One region of the Collibacillus ludicampi genome, then DNA from elsewhere that is predicted to be linked to it. Evidence: a T-box and tRNA genes for the amino acid it is inferred to sense, from the RefSeq annotation. Region 1 holds a T-box; the other regions hold tRNA genes.
What was found. A T-box is a leader RNA that pairs with one kind of tRNA and senses whether it is charged. The one in region 1 lies ahead of leuS (leucine--tRNA ligase), so its partner is inferred to be a tRNA-Leu.
Positions count from the first base shown of each region.

Region 1 (6,653 bases):
TTTTTCTCTTGTGGAACTGCCATCGTTAGGGAGAAAGGTGCGCATATCCTATAGCAAAAAACATACTGCACATTTTAGGCTTATGTCACATAAACTGTCTGAAGCAAAAGACGGTTATTTGCACGAATACCCTTCCCATAGTAAAATAGACAAGAAACTTTTCTCTTGAAAGCGGGGATTTCAAATGCTTACACCCAGCATGGAGGATTATCTGGAAAAAATCTATGAACTAATGAAAGAAAAGGGATATGCCCGTGTTTCTGATATAGCCTCCTTGCTGTCTGTGCAACCTTCTTCTGTTACGAAGATGATTCAAAAATTGGATGAAATGAATTATGTCACATATGAAAAATACCGTGGCATTATCTTGACACCTAACGGCGAGAAAATGGGCAGACTGATGAAACAGCGGCACAAGATGTTGGAGGAATTTCTACGCATGCTGGGCATCTCGGAAGAAACGATTCAAAAAGATGTCGAAGGGATTGAACATCACGTATCCCCCAATACGATGAATCGCTTACAAAGCTTGGTATTCTTCTTCGAAGACAATCCGAATTGTTTGCGTGAGTTTAATGAATTCCGTAAAAAGTTCGAGGAACTGGATAACGAAGGAGATAAAAAGTAGCCTCACCTTTTCCAGGTGGGGTTTTATTTCGAGCGTACGAGGAGGAATGGGAACATGTCTCGAAAATTACGCGTTGGCGTCATCTTCGGCGGAAAATCGGGAGAACATGAAGTTTCGATTCTTTCCGCGAAGTCTGTGATCGAAAACTTGAATCCTCTTCTTTATGAAATTTTGCCCATTGGCATTACGAAAGAAGGCATGTGGCATACAGGTATAGGAGCATATACAGCACTAGGGACGGAACCGCCAAAACAACTTCTTCAACAAACGAACCATTCTGGATCGGAAAGTATGATCACATTTGGACCTGCTCCTACACTAACAAGCGCAACGGCTGAGGCGATCGATGTCGTCATTCCCGTTCTTCATGGTCCGTATGGGGAAGACGGAACTGTGCAAGGACTGTTTGAACTATTGAATATCCCGTATGTCGGCGCCGGTGTATTGGCCTCGGCAGTTGGCATGGATAAAGCGATGATGAAAGCCGTCTTCGCTCAGGCAGGCCTTCCGCAATGCAAGTATGTGACATTTTTACGCAGCCGTTTTGACAAATCTCCTGAGATCCTTTTAGATGAGATCGAAGAAACACTCGGTTATCCTTGCTTTGTCAAACCTGCGAACATGGGTTCTTCAGTCGGTATCTCGAAAGCGAAAGACAGAACATCCCTGAAGGCTGCCATCCAAAATGCGGCAAAATACGATCGCAAATTGATCGTGGAAGAGGCTGTTGACGCCCGTGAAATCGAAGTCGCCGTACTTGGCAACGATGAACCGCGCACATCCGTACCCGGAGAAATCATCTCTTCTTCCGAGTTTTACGATTACAACGCCAAATATAACGACGGGAAATCCACACTGATGATTCCCGCCGATCTCACGCAAGAGCAGACAGAGACAGTCCGTCATATGGCAAAAATCGCTTTTCAGGCGATCGACGGTTCCGGCTTATCCCGTGTGGATTTCTTTCTTGAACGTAAGAGCGGCAAATTTCTAATCAATGAGATCAATACATTCCCAGGGTTTACGATCTATTCGATGTATCCGAAACTGTGGGAAGCAACGGGAATCCCTTACGATAAGCTGTTAGATGAACTGATTCGGCTTGCGCTCGAACGTCACCAGGAAAAAAATCAAATGGGCGAGTGAAATCATACTGATAAAGGAACCCCAGAGGCATACAAGCCTGCTGGGGTTCTTTTTGTTCCGACGTGAAATACGTCTTTCTATACACAATCTTAACTGACCACGAGGTTGACCAATTTATCAGGGACAACGATCCATTTTCTGATCGTTTTTCCTTCCAATTGTTCTTTCACTTTCTCGCGGTTAAGAACGAGCTCTTCTAATTCTTCGCGTTTAAGTCCTCTTGGGACGACAACCTTGTCACGCAATTTCCCGTTGATCTGAATTACATACTCGATTTCTTCCTGCACCAACGCCGCCGGATCGTACTCAGGCCATTTTTGTTGATGCACGCTCGTTTCATGACCGATCTTATGCCACAATTCTTCGGTGATATGTGGTGCAACGGGCGCCAACAAAAGGATCACAGTCTCAATCGCATCCAGCTTTGTTCCCACATCCGCATCTTCGGGATAGGAATAGATCGCGTTAACGAGCTCCATGATCGCGGAAATCGCCGTATTGAACTGATAGCGTGTGCCTATATCCTCCGTTACTTTCTTGATCGTCGCATGTGTCACTTGAAGCAATTTCTTCTCTGCAGGAGAGGTCGCCGAAGCGGGTTGACGTACGGCGAACATCTCGCGGTGTTGCTCCACCATCCGCCAAACGCGGCCGAGGAAACGATGTGCCCCCTCTACCCCTTGATCGCTCCAATCGAGATCACGATCGGGCGGCGCGGCAAACAGAATGAATGTTCTGGCTGTATCTGCCCCGTACTTCGCGATTATTTCTTCCGGAGAGACAACGTTCCCCTTCGATTTCGACATCTTCGCTCCATCTTTGGTGACCATCCCCTGTGTCAAGAGGGATTCGAACGGCTCGTCAAATGAAACCAGACCTGCATCGTACAACACTTTTGTGAAGAAGCGCGAATACAAGAGATGCAGGACAGCATGTTCGATACCGCCTATATATTTGTCGACTGGCAACCAGCGGTTCACAGCTTGAGAATCGAATGGTTTCGTATCATCCTTCGGTGAAATATAGCGTAAATAATACCATGATGAATCGATAAACGTATCCATCGTGTCCGTCTCGCGCGTTGCCGGTCCCTGGCATGTCGGACAGGTCGTATGCAGGAATTCCTCATTCGTTTTGAGAGGGGACAGATTTCCTGCAGCGAATGAAACCTCTTTCGGCAAAATCACCGGAAGCTGTTCTTTGGGTACAGGGACGGTTCCGCAACGGTCGCAATAGATGATCGGGATCGGCGCTCCCCAGTAACGTTGGCGCGAAACTAACCAGTCGCGAATGCGGAAGGAAACCGCCGCTTTTCCGACACCTCGTTCCTCAAGATGGGCCACGATTTTCGTCAACGCTTCTTGATTCGACAGTCCGTTAAACTTGTCCGAATGGACGAGAACACCTTCACCTGTGTATGGAGTTTCTAACGGTTTGTTCAATTCCTCACCCTGCGGTTCGATCACCACGCGAATCTCCAAACCGTATTTGGAAGCAAAAGAGAAGTCGCGCTCATCGTGAGCGGGAACCCCCATGACTGCCCCCGTACCATAGTCGGGAAGTACATAATTCGCGATCCAAATGGGCAGTTTTTCCCCCGTTAAAGGATGAATTGCGTAACGTCCGATAAACATGCCCACTTTTTCCGCATCGGCTGCCGTTCGCTCGATATCGGAGGTCTTGCGAATCTCTTCCACGAAACGGGTGACTTCTTCCTCTTCCTCCGTTCCCTCTACCAACAGTTTCACCAGTTGATGCTCAGGCGCCAAGACGAGGTATGTAACGCCATATAACGTATCAGGACGTGTAGTGAAGACCGTGATCGAATCGTCGGATCCTTCGATTGCAAACTGTACTTCGGCACCTTCGGATTTGCCGATCCAGTTGCGTTGCATCGTAATGACTTTCTCCGGCCAGCCGGTCAACTTGTCGAGATCCTTTAACAAACGATCCGCATAATCGGTAATGCGCAAGAACCATTGTTCTAAATCACGCTTGACGACTTCTGTGCCGCAACGCCAGCAAGCGCCGTCTTCCACTTGTTCATTGGCAAGAACGGTCTGGCAGTCAGGACACCAATTCACCGCTCCTCTCTTTCGATAAGCCAATCCTCTTTCATAGAAAAGAAGAAACAGCCATTGCGTCCATTTGTAATAATCGGGCGAACAGGTGGTCACCTCGCGTTCCCAATCATAGGAGGATCCCAATTCTTTTACTTGTTTGCGCATGAAATCGATATTGTCATACGTCCAAACAGCAGGATGCACTCCATTTTTGATCGCAGCATTCTCTGCAGGCATACCGAACGCGTCCCAGCCCATCGGATGCAAAACATTGTAGCCCTGCATCCGCTTGAAGCGAGCGACGACATCCCCTATGGAATAGACGCGGACGTGCCCCATGTGCAAACGTCCGGATGGGTATGGGAATTGTTCTAAACAGTAAAAATACGGTTTATCGTCTTCATCCGAAGTTTTAAATGCGCCTGTTTCTTGCCAGATTTTCTGCCACTTTTTCTCTATATGAGCAGGTGAATATGTATGTTCGTTCATTCTAGCCCTCCTTCACGTTCCATTAAAATAATAAAACCTCCCACCCCCAGTAATCAATGACTAGGGACGAGAGGTTAGGATCATCGTAACCTTTCCCGCGGTACCACCCTTTTTAGCACAAGAATTCTTGTGCTCACTCAAGCATCCAATAACGCGGATGAAACGGTGCCAAGTACTACGGTTCTTCCCAGACACAGCTCCGAGGCGAGTTCACCTTCGTGACATGACCGACTCGCACCAACCGTCGGCTCTCTTGACATGCACATCAGGCTACTGATCCTCTTCATCACATCATTCGACAAAGATGTCGTATTCGATTTTTTGTTAGTATACTCACATTGTTTCCACTTTGTCAATAAACGAAACATCAAATGCAGAATTTTACATGAAGATGCATTTTCATTTTTATAAAAGAACTAAAAATTCTGAGACCAATTTGCAAAAATGGTTGTCTGACTGTTGATATTTTTAGTTATAATTCATATAATTGTCTCAAAGGAGGGGATGCCATGGAACACATTTTGTTCGATGAAATGGAAACGACCCGTACACGTCACATCGGTTTCATCAGTGGGGGAAAACGTTTTGACTTCATGTTGACTTTTTCTGAACACTTTCTCGGTAAGACCGTTGTGCTGTGTCTGCAGTCGAAACGGGGAGATCTTCTCGACAGTCACGATGTTCACGATGTCGATCTTCTCTGCCGAAAATTCGCCATGACTCCCGAAGATGCCTCACACTTATCCAACGCATTGCAAACGATGATCTCCGATGAATTCATTCGCCCACAATATATGGATTGACATACAGAAAACGAGAAAGCGATTCCACTTTCTCGTTTTTCTTTTAATTACGAATATTGACTCTCTCATCAACCGCCCGAGACGTTTTAATAATATGGGAATCGGTGGTATGCGCGCGCATGTGACAGCGGGATGATCATGAGAATTGACCGACCTTTTGACGTACAGTGAATGTTTTCTCAAGAAGCGCCCAATTCTGCGGAAAGGGACAACCGAGAACCCAATAACTGATCCCCCGCACTCCCATTTCTTGAACAAGATGAAATTTCGCCATGACAGAACGCGCATCTTCAAACCAAACCTGACGAAATTCTCCTCGCTCTCCGCGATACGTATAGGTAGGGGATGCGGACGCATGATGCCATTGAATCACAGCCCCCTGATGAATCGCCATGTTCACAGCCGCCTTTGGAGCGATTCCTCTGGCACGTATGCCGGGAACGAACGGGGTTGACCAATCATACCCGTAGAGCGCCATTCCCATGAAAATCTTGTTGGCGGGAATCAAAGAAATTGCATACTGTAATACCTTTTTCACAAGATGAAGCGGTGCAATCGGTAAAGGAGGACCTCCTACAGATCCCCAATCATATGTCGTAATCATTACGCTATCAGCGAGCGTACCTAATGTATTATAGTCGAAGGCTCCCATCCAACGGCTCTGGAAATCATCATTCATCTTAGGTCCCAGTGTAAGCGACACAGAAATTCCTTTCGGTTTCATGAAAGCGGCAAGTCCGCGAATGAAATCATTATACAATTCTCGATCTTCCGGATACATATGCTCAAAATCGACATGTACGCCCTGATATCCCTTTCTGCGAATGACGTGAAAGATGTTTTCATAAAGGGTTTGTTTGATACCCTCTCTATTCATGATCGCACGGGCGAGTTCAGGGTTGAAACGGTTCCCGTCAAAATTGCTGACGGTCATATGCGGCATCACAGCCTGACGTTTCACTTCAGACAACAAATGTGTATCGGATACATCCACGAGACGGCCGTCCTGAGTAACACGATAACTATATGTGGACAAATAGGTGATATGCGGAGCGACATCACGAATGACTTCTGCGTCTGCTTGTGTACCTGTTGGTATGATGTACGCGTTCACTTCAATCTCTCGTTTTTCACGAATCGGAACAGGTAACCAAACCGTTTGTCCTTGTTTGAATCCAGTCCGTTGTATGCTTTCGTTCGATCCTACAATGATTCGCGGTGGAACGCGAAATTCCCGTGCAAGAGTATCGATCGTGTCTCCTTCCTGTATGATATAAGGAACGAGAGTGGCCGCTGGTCCGGCCGGAATCAAAAGATGTAAACCAGGCACGATTCTGTCGCTTGGGAGTTCATTCAGCTCCCGAATCTTTTCCGGCGTTCCCCCATAATCTTTCGCAATGGAAATAAGGGATTCCCCCGGTTTGACAACATGTACAAACAAGCATATCCCCCTCCTGAAAAACTGTTCACGGAGCGGGGTGTACCCGCCCTTACAGCGCATTTTCGATTACATATGGATCTACC
Region 1 is NZ_BOQE01000001.1:3,914,150-3,920,802, forward strand. Features, by position in the region: gene mntR (transcriptional regulator MntR) at 185-628, shown strand; gene DNHGIG_RS19930 (D-alanine--D-alanine ligase) at 683-1,774, shown strand; gene leuS (leucine--tRNA ligase) at 1,864-4,326, opposite strand; T-box leader at 4,386-4,622, opposite strand; gene DNHGIG_RS19940 (SAV0927 family protein) at 4,836-5,129, shown strand; gene DNHGIG_RS19945 (glycosyl hydrolase family 18 protein) at 5,266-6,570, opposite strand.

Region 2 (6,653 bases), 1.7 Mb from region 1:
CACTTGCTCCTTGAAAACTGGATAACGAATATGAGAAGACATTGCAAAGGGAACTGCATAGCAGTTTGCAATGGAACTGGAATCAACCGAGTCACTTTGTAGATTAAGCTACGAAGGGCGCACGGAGGATGCCTTGGCGCCAGGTGCCGATGAAGGACGGGGCTAACGCCGATACGCCTCGGGGAGCCGTAAGCAGGCTTTGATCCGGGGATTTCCGAATGGGGCAACCCACCCCGCGTAATGGCGGGGTATCCACTGCTGAATCCATAGGCAGTGAGAAGGTACACCAGGGGAACTGAAACATCTTAGTACCCTGAGGAAAAGAAAACAACAGTGATTCCCTCAGTAGTGGCGAGCGAACGGGGAAGAGCCTAAACCGCATGTGCTTGCACAGGCGGGGTCGTGGGCGTCTCACGTGGAGTTACCAATCCTTTTCGTAAGAGAACGGCTTGGAACGGCCGACCAGAGAGGGTGACAGTCCCGTATCTGAAACGAAGAGGACTCGAGACGGACCCCGAGTACCGCGGGACACGAGGAATCCCGTGGGAATCCGGGAGGACCACCTCCTAAGGCTAAATACAACCTGGCGACCGATAGTGAACCAGTACCGTGAGGGAAAGGTGAAAAGCACCGCGGGAGCGGAGTGAAAGAGAACCTGAAACCGTGTGCCTACAATCAGTCGGAGGGCGATATCCGCAAGGATGTGCCTGACGGCGTGCCTTTTGTAGAATGAACCGGCGAGTTACGATTGCGTGCGAGGTTAAGGCGGGAAGCCGGAGCCGCAGCGAAAGCGAGTCTGAAGAGGGCTAGAGTACGCAGTCGTAGACCCGAAACCGTGTGATCTATCCCTGTGCAGGATGAAGTGCGGGTAAAGCCGCATGGAGGTCCGAACCCACGCATGTTGAAAAATGCGGGGATGACGTGGGGATAGCGGTGAAATTCCAATCGAACTCGGAGATAGCTGGTTCTCCCCGAAATAGCTTTAGGGCTAGCGTCGGAGCAGAGACATGGAGGTAGAGCACTGATTGGGCTAGGGGCCTTCGCGGGTTACCGAACTCAGTCAAACTCCGAATGCCATGATCTCGATCTCCGGCAGTCAGACTACGAGTGCTAAGATCCGTGGTCAAAAGGGAAACAGCCCAGACCATCAGCTAAGGTCCCCAAATTCCGGTTAAGTGGGAAACGATGTGGCGGTGCACAGACAACCAGGATGTTGGCTTAGAAGCAGCCACCATTTAAAGAGTGCGTAATAGCTCACTGGTCGAGTGACGCTGCGCGGAAAATGTAACGGGGCTCAAACCGGATACCGAAGCTATGGATGAATCGTTCGTCACCGTGGACGTCATGGTGTATAAGACATTTTCTGCGAATGCTTTCCGCAAGGATCCTTCAAAAGCATTCGCCAAAATCGCCCGCTCAAACCGCGGGTGGCCATGAGTCTAGGGTGATGAACGATCCGTGGTAGGGGAGCGTTCTCATCGGGTTGAAGCTAGACCGTGAGGACTGGTGGACTGATGAGAAGTGAGAATGCCGGTATAAGTAGCGAAAAGACAGGTGAGAATCCTGTCCACCGAAAGCCTAAGGGTTCCTGGGGAAGGCTCGTCCGCCCAGGGTTAGTCGGGACCTAAGCCGAGGCCGAAAGGCGTAGGCGATGGACAACAGGTGGAAATTCCTGTACCACCTTGCAGCCGCTTGAGCGATGGAGTGACGCAGAAGGATAGGGTGAGCGGACGATCGGATGTCCGTGCAAGCAGTGAGGCTGAGAGGCAGGTAAATCCGTCTCTCGGTAAGGCTGAGCTGTGACGCCGAGCGAATTCAAGTAGCGAAGTCCCTGATTTCACGCTGCCAAGAAAAGCTTCTAGCGAGGCTGCTGGTGCCCGTACCGCAAACCGACACAGGTAGGCGAGGAGAGAATCCTAAGGTGCTCGGAAGAACTCTCGTTAAGGAACTCGGCAAAATGGCCCCGTAACTTCGGGAGAAGGGGCGCTCCGGTAGGGTGATGAGCCCGAGGGAGCCGCAGTGAAAAGGCCCAAGCGACTGTTTAGCAAAAACACAGGTCTCTGCTAAGCCGTAAGGCGACGTATAGGGCTGACGCCTGCCCGGTGCTGGAAGGTTAAGGGAAGGGTTAGCGAAAGCGAAGCTCTGAACCGAAGCCCCAGTAAACGGCGGCCGTAACTATAACGGTCCTAAGGTAGCGAAATTCCTTGTCGGGTAAGTTCCGACCCGCACGAATGGCGTAACGACTTGGGCGCTGTCTCGACGAGAGATCCGGTGAAATTGTAATACCTGTGAAGATGCAGGTTACCCGTGGCTAGACGGAAAGACCCCATGGAGCTTGACTGTAGCTTGATATGGAAGATGGGTATCTCATGTACAGGATAGGTGGGAGGCTTGGAAATCAGGGCGCCAGCCTTGGTGGAGCCGCCGTTGGGATACCACCCTTGAGGTACTGATCTTCTAACTTGTGCCCGTCATCCGGGCAAGGGACAATGTCAGGCGGGCAGTTTGACTGGGGCGGTCGCCTCCTAAAAGGTAACGGAGGCGCCCAAGGGTTCCCTCAGCGCGGTTGGAAATCGCGCTTCGAGTGCAAAGGCATAAGGGAGCTTGACTGCGAGACATACAGGTCGAGCAGGGACGAAAGTCGGGCTTAGTGATCCGGCGGTTCCAAGTGGAAGGGCCGTCGCTCAACGGATAAAAGCTACCCTGGGGATAACAGGCTTATCTCCCCAAGAGTCCACATCGACGGGGAGGTTTGGCACCTCGATGTCGGCTCATCGCATCCTGGGGCTGTAGTTGGTCCCAAGGGTTGGGCTGTTCGCCCATTAAAGCGGTACGCGAGCTGGGTTCAGAACGTCGTGAGACAGTTCGGTCCCTATCTGCCACGGGCGCAGGAAGTTTGAGAGGAGTTGTCCTTAGTACGAGAGGACCGGGATGAACCGACCGCTGGTGTCTCAGTTGTGGTGCCAACCGCATCGCTGAGTAGCTATGTCGGGCCGGGATAAGCGCTGAAAGCATCTAAGCGCGAAGCCCCCCTCAAGATAAGACTTCCCACTCGGTCAACGAGGTAAGACCCCCTGAAGATGACAGGGTGGATAGGCGGGAGGTGTAAGCACCGCGAGGTGTTGAGCTGACCCGTACTAATCGGTCGAGGGCTTAATCTAAACGGTTTATGGTTCCATATCTCATATTCGTGTCCAGTTTTCAGGGAGCAATCCCGACAGTCTGGTGATGATAGCGGAGAGGACACACCCGTTCCCATCTCGAACACGGAAGTTAAGCTCTCCAGCGCCAATGGTACTTGGGGCGGGAGCCCCCGGGAGAGTAGGTCGTCGCCAGGCTGAACCCATTTACTAGCGGGTGGTAGAGCGCTTGCCTAGTATCCGCTTACCTCCCCCTGAATGAGCCATTAGCTCAGTTGGTAGAGCACCTGACTTTTAATCAGGGTGTCGAAGGTTCGAGTCCTTCATGGCTCACCAGAGATGCGGAAGTAGCTCAGTGGTAGAGCATCGCCTTGCCAAGGCGAGGGCCGCGGGTTCGAGTCCCGTCTTCCGCTCCATACATGCGATCGTGGCGGAATCGGCAGACGCGCACGTTTGAGGGGCGTGTGGGTTTATCCCGTGGTGGTTCAAGTCCACTCGATCGCACCATACATGTGCCCGTAGCTCAGCTGGATAGAGTGTTTGACTACGAATCAAAAGGTCGGGAGTTCGAATCTCTCCGGGCACGCCACAGTTGGACGCCACACAAAGGAACCCCATTGTGAGGGATCTGGGGGTATAGCTCAGTTGGTAGAGCACCTGCCTTGCAAGCAGGGGGTCAGCGGTTCGAATCCGCTTACCTCCACCATCGTTTTTTTAATAATCCGAAATAAAAAGGAATGTAACGGATGACTGGAAAACCCGCCGCAAAATTACGGCGGGTTTTCCCTTCTGATTTATCCATAATTGATCGAATTTTGTTATAATAATACCGCAATGCCTCAATTTCTAATGCCGATAACCGATACGGAGTTGATGCAAAAATATGCTCGTATATGTACCGCTTCTCTTGTATTTTTTACTGGAGTTTGTGCGGCGTGACGCGATAAAAGAAGAAAGGAATAACAGGGGTTCATCGATATTAATCGGCGTATCCTTCTTTTTAATGATTGTCATACCGCCACGTATTCACGTGTTTCAGAAGTCGGGAAACACCGAAACCTTTTTTTTCTATTCCGGTATAATCGCAAGTTTTCTGGGCATATGGATTCGTTATTCGGCTATGAAGACATTAGGAAGATTTTATAGCCGAAACGTAAGTATTCAGGGAGAACACCAATTGATTCGGGAGGGGTGGTACCGATTGATCAGACATCCCGGTTATTTAGGCACATTCATCACTTTTCTTGGGTATGGATGCGCGACAAAATCATGGTTATCGATCCCGGTTATAATTATTCTGTTTTTTATGGCATACGCATACCGAATACATATTGAAGAAAAAGTACTGGTTTCGCGGTTCGGGCAAGATTACATCGATTATCAAAAACGTACATGGAGAATGATTCCTTATGTGTATTAAAAGAGATAATTCCATGTATTTATGTAATTAAGAATCGTGTGAATCGTGTTTTTTATCGTTTATCGGAGAGGGGAAATTCAGATGATTACGATCAAACGGCTTAGCGAGTGCACATTTGAGCAAGGTGTGCAGGCTTGGAACGACGCGTTCAAAGGCTACTTTTTCGATGTGACAACGTCAGTGGATGCGTTTACAGCTCGACTGGGGAGAGAGGGACTTTCGCCAGCTCTTTCGATTGTTGCGTTTATTCATGATCAACCGGTTGGGCTCGTGTTGAGTGGGGTCCGTATAATCGATGGCAAAAAAGTTGCCTGGAACGGCGGTACCGGTGTTGCCCCCCAATTTCGCGGACAAGGGATCGGTAAAGTGTTAATGGAAGCGGCATTAAAGATCTACCAAGACGAAAAGGTAGACATAGCGACATTGGAAGCACTGAGTCAGAATGAAGGCGCTATTAAACTTTATCGGAAAATGGGGTACAAAATCACCGATCGTTTACTTTTCTTCTACCAGGAAGGCACTTTTGCGAATGTTCCTTTCATGAACAGAGGGAACCCATCATATCAAATAAAATCCGGTATCCCTCAAGATGTACGAACGCTTTCTTTCTATAAGGGGATGTACCCGTGGCAATGCCAATGGCAGAGCCTATCAGTCGGAAAATCGGATATTGTACTTGATGCAAATGGCGGAGAAGTTGGCTATGTATTGTACACAAAAACATGTGACGAGTCAGGGAAACCAACAAGAATCAATCTTTTCCAATGTGAAGCAAAGCCAGGGCGTGAAGATGCTGACGATATACTTCGATGTTTGTTAGCTGAAGTCTATGCTCCATTTGATGCCTCTCTTATCAGAGGAACATTTAACCTGCCCGCCTCCAATAATCGGGTCGTTAAATTGCTTAAAGAAGCGGGATTTACCATAAAAACTGAACAGGTTATGATGAAACGAACCATATAGGAAAATGAATGGGCACTCCTGTCAAAAAACATGAAAAAGGAGGAGTCATCATGGTCTTTGAATTTTCCGGGATCGATCATGTTCAATTGGCTGCACCAAGAGATTGCGAAGAAAAGGCACGAAAATTTTTCGGTGATTTGTTAGGGTGGACGGAGATACCTAAACCAGAAGAGTTGAGAAAACGGGGGGGAGTTTGGTTCCAGTGTGGGAAACATCAAGTACATATTGGCATAGAAGATGATTTTCAACCTGCCAAGAAGGCTCATCCAGCTTTTCAAGTAACGAATCTCAGCGCACTACGAGAGCATTTGATTCAACAGGGAGTAGCTGTTAAGGATGATGATGCATTGGAAGGCGCCATTCGTTTTTATATAGATGACCCATTCGGAAATAGGATTGAATTTTTAGAGTGGATACATAAGTAATTTTTCTCTTTGAACAATTGATCGGCTTGAGCCGATCATTTATTTCAGCTACATCAGCTAACGTTGTTATGAGTACATGAGAATGATTTTGTGAACATGTAAATTCAAAAATTCAGGATTCTTGATCATGGAACTATAATCGTGCGATATCATTCCGTTACATCGAAATGTAGAACTTTTTTGTAATGATTATAATTTTTGCGCAACCCCTTCATTATTTTGGTATATTATGGTATAGTTGAATTAGGATATTTTGTTCTGTTCTTGATATGGGGTAGGGAGAAGAGAAAAAAAACGCGTTCTATATACATTTTCAAAAAAATGAATGCAAGGAGGGAGAATGTTATGACTGAACAAATTATGGGTGCTCTGCTCTCTGTCGGAGTTGTCACCTTGCTCGGTAAAAGCATCGATTGGTTATTGAGAAATACCTTTTCTTCATATGTACCGATTGATTAAACGGATGCCTCAATGAAGGCTTCTTTTTTTGCGGAAAATCGGGATAAAAAAGCCCTTCACAAAACCGTGAAGGACTCAATTCTTGTATAGTTGTTAAGAATACAAGATTTAGATTTTAAATTTGCCAATCATAGATTGCAATTCTTCGGCCATTTTGGCAAGGTCATGGGATGAAGTAGAAATTTCCTCCATTGTAGCCAATTGTTCTTCTGTTGCCGCTGACACATTTTGTGTTCCTGATGCAGA
Region 2 is NZ_BOQE01000001.1:2,178,718-2,185,370, forward strand. Features, by position in the region: rRNA gene DNHGIG_RS10955 (23S ribosomal RNA) at 102-3,161, shown strand; rRNA gene rrf (5S ribosomal RNA) at 3,222-3,338, shown strand; tRNA gene DNHGIG_RS10965 (tRNA-Lys) at 3,401-3,476, shown strand; tRNA gene DNHGIG_RS10970 (tRNA-Gly) at 3,482-3,556, shown strand; tRNA gene DNHGIG_RS10975 (tRNA-Leu) at 3,562-3,647, shown strand; tRNA gene DNHGIG_RS10980 (tRNA-Arg) at 3,653-3,729, shown strand; tRNA gene DNHGIG_RS10985 (tRNA-Ala) at 3,771-3,846, shown strand; gene DNHGIG_RS10990 (methyltransferase family protein) at 4,024-4,560, shown strand; gene DNHGIG_RS10995 (GNAT family N-acetyltransferase) at 4,642-5,523, shown strand; gene DNHGIG_RS11000 (VOC family protein) at 5,574-5,948, shown strand; gene DNHGIG_RS11005 (methyl-accepting chemotaxis protein) at 6,516-6,653, opposite strand, start outside.
Region 2: it encodes a tRNA-Leu, which carries the amino acid that the T-box ahead of leuS (leucine--tRNA ligase) is inferred to sense. The anticodon was not compared.

Region 3 (6,653 bases), 1.1 Mb from region 1:
AGAGGTGAGTTGAAGGTCGTTCCGCAACCTCTAATAAGAATCCAGGCGGGACGACCTACATCGAACCCAAGCGCAAAGCGATACACCCACTCAAGCACTAAGTTTTAAGATCGATTGGGGGTGAGCGAGCGATGAAATTACTCTATATCACAGATACCCATATCCGCGCAACATCACCGGCAAATCGAACCGATGATTTCATCGAAACATTGAAAGCGAAATTCAGGGAAGTGGGCCATCTGGCACAGATGCACGAAGTGGATGCCATATTGCATGGAGGGGATTTTTTTGATATTCCCAATCCCTCATTAGCAATTTGCGGAGATTTCGTTGCCCTAATGAAAGAATGGGGAAAACCCATCTATGGAATCGCGGGAAATCACGACCTATTTGGTCATAACCCGGATACCTTGTCACGCACGATGCTCGGCTTTATCAACCGCCTCGGTATCGTGCGGCTGATCCATCCTGGTGAGCGCGTCTTTTTGGAAAAAGGAGGCGTGCGCGTACAACTGAGCGGACAACATTATCATTATGAGCTGGATCGCCGCGATCCCCGATTGGACTATTGCATTCAAGAGAAAGAGGCGGATGTGGCGATCCACTTGGTTCATGGCATGCTTCTCGATCGCAAATTCATGGACGGGGTGGCCCATACGGTCGTCGACCAGATCGTAGAAACGGCCGCCGACATGACATTATGCGGCCACAATCACCTCGGGTTTCCCCCGGTTGAAACGAACGGCAAGGTGTTTTATAACCCAGGAGGCTTTGTGCGTCTGTCCAATCACCCCGTAGACGTTCAACGCATACCTCAAGCGCTGCTTATCGACGTGACTGACGGTTCCCTGACGTACCGTGCGATTCCGCTTGAGAGTGCACCGAATGGCGAAGAGGTCATCGATTGTTCGAAGAAAGAAGAGGCGGCATTCATGGAGCAGCGACTTGCACAGTTTGTGCAAGGAATCAAAGCGGCGGGGGATTATAAGGCGGTCGATATCGGAGCGATTCTCAATGAAATTGCTGATCGAGACGGGTTGCCCGCCGATGTGCGCGAGGAAGCGATGAGGCGGATCGCCGCCGCGGAAGAGAGACTGGCGGCAGGGAGTGCGAATCGATGAAGACAATCAAGAAGATCATCATTGAAAATTTCCAGTCACATGAATATAGTGAACTGGAGTTTGATAACGGATTGAATGTGATTATCGGTGCATCCGACCAAGGAAAGTCATCTGTCATCCGTGCGCTTCGATGGGTATTGTACAACGAACCCCGCGGCGCCGATTTTATACGCGTCGGCGCCAATCATGTGCGAGTGACGATTTACATGAATGACGGCTTTATCGTAACGCGTGAGAGAACCCCGTCCAAGAACCGATATATTGTCACAAGTCCGGATGGGGATGAACAGATCTATGAGGGATTTGGGAACAGTGTTCCGCAAGAGGTGATCACTGCTCACGGCGTGGAGAAAATCATGCTGGATGAAGGGGAAGAGAAGATGTTGCATCTCGGCATGCAACTCGATGGCCCTTTTCTCCTTTCAGAATCAGGAGCGGTCAAGGCCAAGGCGATCGGTCGATTGAACGGCGTGCATATTATTGACGCGGCACATCGTGATACTTCCCGTGATCTTGCGCGTTTGCAACAGGATGAGAAAACATACCGCGAACAATTGCATGCTTTGCAAGAAGAACTCGAACAGTTTCAAGACCTCGCCTACCTGGAAAATATACTGTTTCTCGTTGAAGAAAAACAGAATCGTGTGCAGCAGCTTTCCACGAGGCTAGCCAAGCTAAAGCAGTTGCGTGATGCCATGCAGGAAAATCATAGGCAGTTGGAAATCGCCGAACGGGTGTTGCAACAAACGGAAAAGTTAACGGATATTGTTGGACTATGGGAATGCGCGGTGCAAGTGAACGAGAGGGTAAAACGGCTGCGGTTCTTACGTGAGAAACTGCAAAGTATTCGACGTGAACTCGCATATTGTGCAAAAATCGAACAGGAGACAAGAGAACTCGAACGCGCTTCTCAGAAAGTAACGAGTTTACAACAAGTATTAAATAAACATCGACTGCTTCAACAAATGTCAGGGAAGTGGAAGGAAGTGAATCGATCCCTGGCTCTTGTTGAACGTGTCTTGGAACGAACAAAAGATGTGGAAAAGGGGATCCATCTCTATGAACGTTTGATCCGCCTTGGCATGAAACAAAAGACGCTTCGGACTTCTTATGAAAAACTGCGTCTGATTGAGCGAGACACGCAAGTGGTTGAACGCTATTTGACACGCTTGGCGGAAATCGATCGCGCCGAGGAGAAACTTGCTCATTTAACTAAGTTCATCGATCGTCTCCAAAGGCTCGCTTCCTTGCGAAACCAGAAAGCAGAGATTGAAGAACGTCTATTCAGGGCCGATCAATTTCTTAAGGAACATGCACGTGAAATGGAGAAACAATTAAACGCTTACCAGATTTTATTGAAGCGCTCCGGTACATGCCCGGTTTGCTTCTCACCGATCGATGAACATACAACCGAACGGATTTTAGAGGAGTTTACAGGGGGAGTGGAAGATGGAAGAGAAACTCGCGGAACTTAAAGAAGGGCTCACAAAAGCACGTGACTTGCGTTTGCGAGCCGAGACGAAAAAAGAAAATCTGCTCAAGCAGAAGGAAGATATTCTCACGCAGATACAAGCGGAAGATGTTGACCCGGAACAGCTCGATGCGGAAATCAGCAAGTTGGAGAATGAAATCGCAACACTTACGGAGGAGATCCATGCGTTGATTCCCTGGGATTTGATCAAGAGAGGGGAATGATGATGGACATTACAGTCGCAGTCCGCGAACTGCGTGCCGCTTATCATCGCCGACTTGGAGAGCGGGACGCGATCTTGCGGAAAATTGAGCAAACGGAAGCGAAATTGACCCAGTTGCAGAAGGAAATGGAGATCTTGGTGCAGGTGAAAATTTTACTGCAACAATCGTCCCATTTTGCCCGTGAACAGGCGCGCAAGCAGATTGAAGGGATGGTCACGCAAGCGCTTCAATATATATTTGGCGATGAAAACATGGAATTCCGAGTCGAGATTGAAGAAGTGCGCGGTCGCGCGGAAGGCGAATTTTATGTTGTCTCGTTATACGGCGGAGAGATTCCTGTGCAGACGCGTCCTCAAGATGCCAGAGGAGGAGGAGTCGTCGATGTGATCTCACTCGCTTTACGCGCTGCGCTGCTTCAGGCCACACGGATGGAAGGGCCGATCATTCTCGATGAACCGGGCAAGCATGTATCTGCGGAGTACAGTCGGAATGTAGCCCAGTTTCTTAAAGAACTGTCGGCGGCATTCGGACGGCAAATCATCTTAGTCACACATAACGCGGAACTCGCTTCGATGGGGGACGTATCCTATCTGGTAGAACTGCGCGAAGGGCGAAGTCATGTCACGCCTTTTCATGCGACGATGTTGGCGTGATGACGTGGGATTGCGAATGCGAACCCGCACGAATCAAAAAAAGGGGCTTGGTGAACCAGGCCCCACTTTTACATGCGTATCGTACAGAATCACAACTGACGATGCATGGATTTCGGAAAAATGTTTAATTGCACCATATTACCTCTTGAAACATTCTATATATGAATGTATAATGGATGTTGTCAGTCGGGGTCGTAGCTCAATTGGTAGAGCACTGCGCTGGCAGCGCAGGGGTTGAGGGTTCGAGTCCCTTCGATTCCACCATCGACTGGCTCGGTAGCTCAGTCGGTAGAGCAGAGGACTGAAAATCCTCGTGTCGGCGGTTCGATTCCGTCCCGAGCCACCATTTTGATTGATTGGCGCCATAGCCAAGTGGTAAGGCAGAGGTCTGCAAAACCTTTATTCCCCGGTTCGAATCCGGGTGGCGCCTCCAAGTAAACTGCGGGTATGGCGGAATCGGCAGACGCAACAGACTTAAAATCTGTCGGGAATTATTCCCGTGCCAGTTCAAGTCTGGCTACCCGCACCAATCGTATGCGGCTATAGCTCAGAGGGAGAGCACCACCTTGACACGGTGGGGGCCATAGGTTCGATTCCTATTAGCCGCACCAGATCTTATCAATGAGCGCCTTTCACTCAGTGGATTCTGAGTGGAAGGCGTTTTTCTTTTGAACATAAAGGGGTTTTTGACATATTTATTCCTTGATAGTAGCCATTCATGCCGTATGCGGCGGTGCCATATGATCTCCACGAGGCACGAACGGAAAGCATACTCCCTCCAAACTACACTTTTTAGATAGTCCCCAATGCCGCAAGCGGCGCTATCAGAGGATGAAAAGTTTCTTGTGCGGGAATAGAGATTTAAGCTGCCTAATGCAACGGAGTATCTTTTGGGTGGGTTGTATCGCTTTGCAGCGCAGAGGTGAGTTGAAGGTCGTTCCGCTTCCTATTGCTCTCGTAAAGGGGGTATATGCTTTGCGCGTAATAGCGACTTTGAAGGTCGTCTCGCAACATTTGAATAATATTCCATGCGAGACGACCTTCACGGAGCATGAGCGCAAAACATATACCCCAAAGACGACCTTCATCGAACCCAAGCGCAAAGCGATACACCCACCCAAGCACTCATTTTCAAGGTAGGTCTTATTTGAAGAATTCGGACATACATATAGGAAACAAAAGGACAAGCCAAGAAAGTGGAGGTTTTCGATATGGATGTTCTTGTTGTCATGCTTCTGTTGATAATCGCTATGTTATCCGGAGGGGCTTTTGCTACAGGAAATTATTATATTGGATTTTGCGCACTTTCCTTTTCCATGATCTTAATGATTCCCATGTTGACAATGAAGTCAGAACATAAAAAGAGATTGCGGCGAGGAATGATCCGATAAAAAACCATATACGAAATTAAAGAATAAAGATATCAAATGGCCTTTAGCGTTAGATGCTAATGGCCATTCTTGTTGCAGGAGAAGTTCGTTTTGAGTAAGGAAACTTAGATTGGTATATCCTGTTCGTAAAAGAGACGGTTTCTTAGTGTTGTCAATCCGCGATTTGTTCGAGATACTCATAAGCATACGGATTTGAATGATGGGAGGTCTATCATGGAGGATCATATATCGATCACTTCATTAATGTTGGTCGTTGGCATCGCATTTTTAGTCCCTATTCTTCTTCATCGTTTTCGTTTAGGGATGATACCTGTTGTGGTTGCAGAAATCGTTATGGGAATCATCATCGGAAAAAGCGGATTGAATCTGATTACCGAAGATCCCTGGTTAAAGCTTTTATCATTGCTTGGTTTTATTTTTCTCATGTTTCTCAGTGGAGTAGAAATCGATTTTGACCTTTTGAAAAATAAGACCGGCAGAAAGAATCAAAATGTTGCAAATCCATTTGTGATTGCAACATTGGTTTTCATAGGAATTCTCGTCACTTCACTGTTGCTCTCTTATGGGATGGTTTGGGGAAATTTTATTAAAGAACCTTTTCTCATGACGTTGATCATAGCAACGATCTCGTTGAGAGTCGTTGTACCGGTCCTCAAAGAACGGAGGGCTACGGAAACTCCCTTAGGACAGACCATTCTCATCATCGCCGTGTTATCTGATTTTGTAACCATGATTTTATTGTCTGTTTATATTTCGCTTCTTGCACATGATGTCAACAAAGTCATCATGCTTTTAGCCTTTTTTGCTGTTGTCGTCGCTTCGTATTATGTATTTCGCTATTATTCAAGGAGGCAATTGTTCTCCCGTCTGAGAAAAGGGACGATTCAATTAGGCACACGAGCTGTTTTTGCTCTTATCCTCTTGTTTGTGGTATTATCCGAATCCTTCGGCGCGCAAAATATTCTTGGTGCTTTTCTTGCCGGTGTGATTGTCTCTTTGCTATCTCCAAGAAAAGAGTTTCTCCATCAACTGGATTCTTTCGGGTATGGATTTCTGATCCCTATTTTTTTCGTTATGGTTGGCGTAAAGCTAGATATCAGGCAAATTTTCGCGCAACCATCCATGATTATGTTAATCCCTGTCTTGTTAATCGTATTATTGATCTCCAAAATGCTTCCGATTCTCATCTTACGTCGGTGGTATCCCTGGCGAGAAACGATCGGCGCCGGGGTCTTGCTAACATCAACGCTCAGTCTGGTCATTGCAGCCGCCACCGTTGCACACGACCTTGGCTTAATAAAAGACGAGTTAAAAAATGCACTCATTCTGGTCGCGGTGATCACCAGTTTTATTTCTCCTATCCTTTTTAATCGAATCTACCCAAAGAAAGAAGGAAGGAAGAAGAAGATATCCATTATTGGAGCCAACACGATTACATTACCTGTCGCTCTTCGTTTACAAACGGAGGGATTTCAGGTCACTGTCTTTTCCGAATGTGATCAAGGAATAATAAAGGAACGCAGGGAAATATTTAAAAAAATCCCTTTCGTTGAACTTCCGTCCTTAGATCCATCAATTTTACACGATCATGATGTTTTTCAAGCGGATGTAATTGTTGTTGCATCAGAGGATGATCGCCGTAATGTAGAGATCGGTCATCATGCCTTACAAGAAGGAACGGAGCAGGTTGTTGTGCGCGTTGAGAATCCGGAATTGCAAGAGTCCGTGACTGGAGAAAAGATAACGATATTTTCAACCATGTATTCCGTTTGGACATTGTTAAAAGCGATGGT
Region 3 is NZ_BOQE01000001.1:2,765,572-2,772,224, forward strand. Features, by position in the region: gene DNHGIG_RS14025 (metallophosphoesterase family protein) at 132-1,121, shown strand; gene DNHGIG_RS14030 (AAA family ATPase) at 1,118-2,596, shown strand; gene DNHGIG_RS14035 (hypothetical protein) at 2,571-2,816, shown strand; gene DNHGIG_RS14040 (DNA repair protein RecN) at 2,819-3,469, shown strand; tRNA gene DNHGIG_RS14045 (tRNA-Ala) at 3,658-3,733, shown strand; tRNA gene DNHGIG_RS14050 (tRNA-Phe) at 3,740-3,815, shown strand; tRNA gene DNHGIG_RS14055 (tRNA-Cys) at 3,828-3,902, shown strand; tRNA gene DNHGIG_RS14060 (tRNA-Leu) at 3,911-3,998, shown strand; tRNA gene DNHGIG_RS14065 (tRNA-Val) at 4,006-4,080, shown strand; gene DNHGIG_RS14070 (hypothetical protein) at 4,681-4,860, shown strand; gene DNHGIG_RS14075 (monovalent cation:proton antiporter family protein) at 5,074-6,653, shown strand, end outside.
Region 3: it encodes a tRNA-Leu, which carries the amino acid that the T-box ahead of leuS (leucine--tRNA ligase) is inferred to sense. The anticodon was not compared.